Regions from separate parts of the Streptomyces purpurascens genome, predicted to be linked through region 1. Evidence: predicted binding sites of a transcription regulator. Region 1 holds the regulator's gene; the other holds the start of a gene.
The links. Region 1 encodes HspR, which represses chaperone genes until heat shock. Its sites were predicted from a motif close to TTGAGNNNNNNNNNCTCAA; they were not measured.
Positions count from the first base shown of each region.

Region 2: a site for HspR is predicted at 1,283-1,301, ahead of lon (endopeptidase La). Genes of this name have one in related genera too.

Region 1 is NZ_CP108341.1:4,988,020-4,990,414, reverse strand. It holds gene OHU35_RS22780 (sugar ABC transporter substrate-binding protein) at 1-813, opposite strand, end outside; gene OHU35_RS22775 (heat shock protein transcriptional repressor HspR) at 1,095-1,547, opposite strand; gene dnaJ (molecular chaperone DnaJ) at 1,553-2,395, opposite strand, start outside.
Region 2 is NZ_CP108341.1:6,301,480-6,303,874, reverse strand. It holds gene lon (endopeptidase La) at 1-1,260, opposite strand, end outside; gene OHU35_RS28915 (rhomboid-like protein) at 1,395-2,171, opposite strand; gene OHU35_RS28910 (spermidine synthase) at 2,344-2,395, shown strand, end outside.

The sequences.
Region 1 (2,395 bases):
CTGCACCGCCGGGAGCTCCGCGTCCTGCCCGGTGATCGGGGGCAGGTCGGTCACGCCCGCGGCCTCCAGCGCCTTGACGATGCCGCCGGCCATGCCGTCGTTGGCGGAGTAGACGGCGGCGATGTCGTCCTTGCCGATCGCCTGGATCGCCTCGGCCATGTTGGCCTCGGCGTTCTCCGGCTTCCAGTCCTTCGTGTCGAAGGACTGCGCGATCGTCACCTTGCCGTTCAGCGCGGACATCGCACCCGCCTTGAACTGCTTGGCGTTCGGGTCGGTCGACGAGCCGTTCATCATGACGATCTTGTCGGAGAGGCTCGCGTCCTCGCCGATGGCCTCCAGCAGGGTGCGCCCCTGGACCTCGCCGACCAGCTCGTTGTCGAAGGAGATGTAGGCCTCGATCGGTCCCTCGGCCAGCCGGTCGTAGGCGATGACCGGGATGCCCGCCTCCTTGGCCTTCTTGACGCCGCTCGCGATGGCCTGCGAGTCGACCGCGTCCAGCAGGATCACATCGACCCGATCGTCGATCATCTTCTGCAGCTGGCCCGCCTGTGTGTCGGCGTCCGCCTCGGCGTTGGCGTACTCGACGCGGCCCTTGTTGTTGGTGAGGGACTCGACCTTCGTCTTGATGATCGGGTAGTCGAAGTTCTCGTACCGGGTGTTCGCCTTCTCCGGGAGCAACAGGCCCACCGTGATGTCGTTGCCCTTGGCCGGGCTCGCGTCGTCACTGCTCCCCGTCGCGTTGAGCGCGCCGCAGCCGGCGAGCGTGACGGACATCGCGGCCGCGGCCACGGATATGGAGATACGACGACGCATGTCGGGAGCTCACTTCACGTGTGATTCGGACGTGGGCACAGCTTTGTGGCCCATGTGACTGAAAAGCCAACGCGGACGCGGCCCCCAGCGTCAAGCGGAAGCACTTAACGAGATGACAACACCACGCTCCGCGAGCGTTGTGAAGACTCTGCGGAATCATCTCCAGGTTCCCTGCACGGGCCACCCATCGGCGGGAGACCCAGCGAAACCGGGCCAAGGCATGCGAAAGGGGCCGGGAGTTGCCTCCCGGCCCCTTTCGCATGTGTTCACACACGCATGCGTCAGTCCGACTGCTGCTGCCGCTTCGGCCGCCACACCACCAGCGCGCTGCTCTGCTGGACCTCCTGGTACGGCACGAGGTCGCGGCGGTACGACGCGTGCACCGCCGCCTCGCGCTGGCGCATCGCCGCCGCCGCGCCGTCGAGCGCGTTCTCCAGTTCGGCCGCACGGGCCTGGAGCGCGGCGACCTGGTTCTCCAGTTCGATGATGCGCTTGATGCCGGCGAGGTTGATGCCCTCGTCCTGCGACAGCTGCTGCACCTGGCGGAGCAGCTGGATGTCGCGGGCCGAGTAGCGCCGGCCCCGGCCGGCGGTGCGGTCGGGGGACACCAGGCCCAGGCGGTCGTACTGGCGCAGGGTCTGGGGGTGCAGGCCGGACAGCTGGGCCGCCACCGAGATGACGTAGACCGGGGTTTCCTCGGTCAGTTCATACGGATTGCGCCGACGACCGTCCATCTGACTCATGCTCCCTTCGCGGCCTGGAACAGATCCGCCCGCGGATCCTCACCCGAAGTCGCCTCGCGATACGCCTCGAGTGCGTCACGAGCCTTCCCCGTCAGGTCCGTCGGAACACTCACTTCGACCGTGACCAGAAGGTCCCCGCGGGTGCCGTCCTTGCGGACCGCGCCCTTGCCCCGGGCGCGCATGGTGCGGCCGTTGGGCGTGCCCGGCGGCAGCTTCAGCGTGACGGGCGGGCCGCCCAGCGTCGGCACCCGGACCTCGCCGCCGAGGGCCGCCTCGGCGAAGGTCACCGGGACGGTGACGGTGAGGTTGTCGTCCTTGCGGCCGAACACCGGGTGGGAGTCGACGTGCACGACCACGTACAGGTCGCCCGCCGGGCCGCCCCGCTCACCGGGTGCTCCCTTGCCGCGCAGCCGGATCCGCTGGCCGTCGCTGACGCCCGCGGGGATGCGCACCTGCATGGTCCGCGAGGACTTGGCCCGGCCGCTGCCCTTGCAGACCTCGCAGGCGTGCTCCGCGATCAGGCCGCGGCCCTTGCAGTCCGGGCAGGGGTCGGTGAGGGAGAAGCCCCCGCCGCTGCCCCGGGCGACCTGCCCGGTGCCGACGCAGGTCGGGCACACGCGCGGTGTGCCGTTCTTGTCGCCGGTGCCCGAGCAGGCCTTGCAGGGTGACTGCGAGGACATCCGCAGCGGGACCGTCGCGCCCTCGATCGCCTCGGTGAAGCTGAGCGTGACCTCGGACTCGATGTCCTGGCCGCGCCGCGGGTGCGTGCGCGTCCCCGCGCCCGCGCCGCCGCGGTTGAACAGGCCCCCGAAGACGTCACCGATCCCGCCGCCGAAGCC
Region 2 (2,395 bases), 1.3 Mb from region 1:
ACGGACAACACGGCCGGGCAGCGCGCCGACGTACGTACGCCGGTGGCCACGGATCTCGGCCTCGTCGCGCACACCGCCGAGGGCGACGCGCACGAACTTCCGGCCCATCGCGTGGGCGACGGACTCGCCGAGGCTGGTCTTGCCGACGCCGGGCGGCCCCACGAGCGCGAGCACGGCACCGCCGCGCCGCCCGCCGACCACGCCGAGACCCCGGTCGGTACGCCGCTTGCGCACCGCGAGGTACTCGGTGATCCGCTCCTTCACGTCCTGAAGACCCGCGTGCTCGGCGTCGAGGACGGCCTGGGCGCCCTGGATGTCGTACGCGTCCTCGGTGCGCTCGTTCCACGGCATCTCCAGGACCGTGTCGAGCCAGGTGCGGATCCACGAGCCCTCGGGCGACTGGTCGGAGGACCGCTCCAGCTTGTCGACCTCCTTGAGCGCGGCCTCGCGGACGTTCTCCGGCAGGTCGGCGGCCTCCACGCGGGTGCGGTAGTCGTCGGACTCCTCACCGTCCTGCTCGCCGTTCAGCTCGCGCAGCTCCTTGCGGACGGCTTCCAGCTGACGCCGCAGCAGGAACTCGCGCTGCTGCTTGTCGACGCCTTCCTGGACGTCCTTGGCGATGGACTCGGCCACGTCCTGCTCGGCGAGGTGGTCGCGCAGCTGCTGGGTGGCGAGCTTCAGACGGGCCACCGGGTCGGTGGTCTCCAGCAGCTCGATCTTCTGGTCGGTGGTCAGGAACGGCGAGTATCCGGAGTTGTCGGCGAGCGCCGAGACGTCGTCGATGGCCTGGACCCGGTCGACGACCTGCCACGCGCCGCGATTGCGCAGCCATGCGGTGGCGAGGGCCTTGTATTCCTTGACCAGTTCGGTGACCTGGCCGGGCAGAGGCTCCGGCACGGTCTCGTCGAGACGGGTGCCCTCGACCCAGAGGGCGGCGCCGGGACCCGTGGTCCCCGCCCCGATGCGCACCCGGCCCCGGCCTCGGATCAGCGCGCCCGGGTCGCCGTCGGCGAGCCGGCCGACCTGCTCGACGGTGCCGAGGACACCGGTGTTCGCGTAGGTCCCGTCGATCCGTGGCACCAGGAGTACCCGGGGCTTTCCGGGCGTTGACCTGGCAGCGGCCTGAGCGGCCTCCACCGCGGCACGGACCTCGGAGTCGCTCAGATCCAGCGGGACCACCATCCCGGGCAGCACGACCTCGCCGTCGAGCGGCAGCACGGGCAGGGTGAGCGGTGTGAACGCCTTGGACTCAGCAGCCATGATCTCCCCTTCGGCAGTCAAGTTGAGCTATGCCGACTCAATGCATGGGAGCTGCCGGATGTTCCCCGACCGCCGTTCGCTGTGAGCGATCACCTGTGACAGGGGGATACGAAGGGAGGGGAGGTCGCAGCGCGCTACGCGCGCCACCGCCGCAGCACCGGCCAGGTCGCGATGCCGATGGCCAGGGCGATCAGGTGCCCCCAGTTCGTCATCGGGTCGGTGAAGGCGAGGAGGTCCTGGAGCAGCATCCCGCCGAAGACGGCCAGCAGCGGCACGCGCAGCCAGAGCGGCAGCAGGCCGGCCAGGGCGCCGGTGCCGGCGGCGACGCCGAAGCTGACGCCGTAGTCGAGGCGGTGCAGCGAACTGTCGGGGAGGTGCCCGGCCAGCACCGCGAGCCCCACCGGGACCTCGGTCGCCAGGGTGGCCAGGACGTGCCCGAGCAGGAAGACACCGGCCGTGCGCAGGCCCCCGATCCGCCGCTCCAGCGCGGTCAGCACCAGCACGAACCCGATCGTGAACGGCGAGGCCACCCCACCGGCGACCCACAGCGCACTGCCGACCAGCACCAGCCCCGGCGTCCGCACCAGGTGCGCCACATCGGTACTGGAGGCCTGGAGCAGGGCGTGGACCAGCGCGGGGTCCGCGTACGCGGAGATCAGCGAGGTGACACAGAGCACGACCGCGTACCCGAACGTGAACGGCGTACCCGTCGGCGTGGGCAGCAGCCGCCAGGGCCGCGGCACCCGGAGCCGGGGCTCCTCCACCGGGACGGACTCCCGTACGCCCGCGGCCACGCTCTCTCGCGGGCCCCGCTGCCTGGGAACCCCGTCCAGCAGCCCCGGCGCGTCGGAAACGGGCACGCCCGCCGGCGCCGTCGCGGCCGTCTCGTCGGGCGGCGCGGTGCGTTCCAAAACGGGCGCTCCTTCCGTCATGTCCCAGCCTTCGCGTGTTCCTACCCACCTGTCTGTGACCGGCGCCACGCGAGAGCCGATTCACAGCAACCCGAAAGCCGCGTACCGCGTCCCCCGCCGGCCGCTCCGTAATTCTTGGCGCCGGACACCCCGCACCTGCCAGGATGTTCCGATGCCCACCTCGAACGACCCACCCGATGTACTGGACCGTCGCGAGGGCCCGC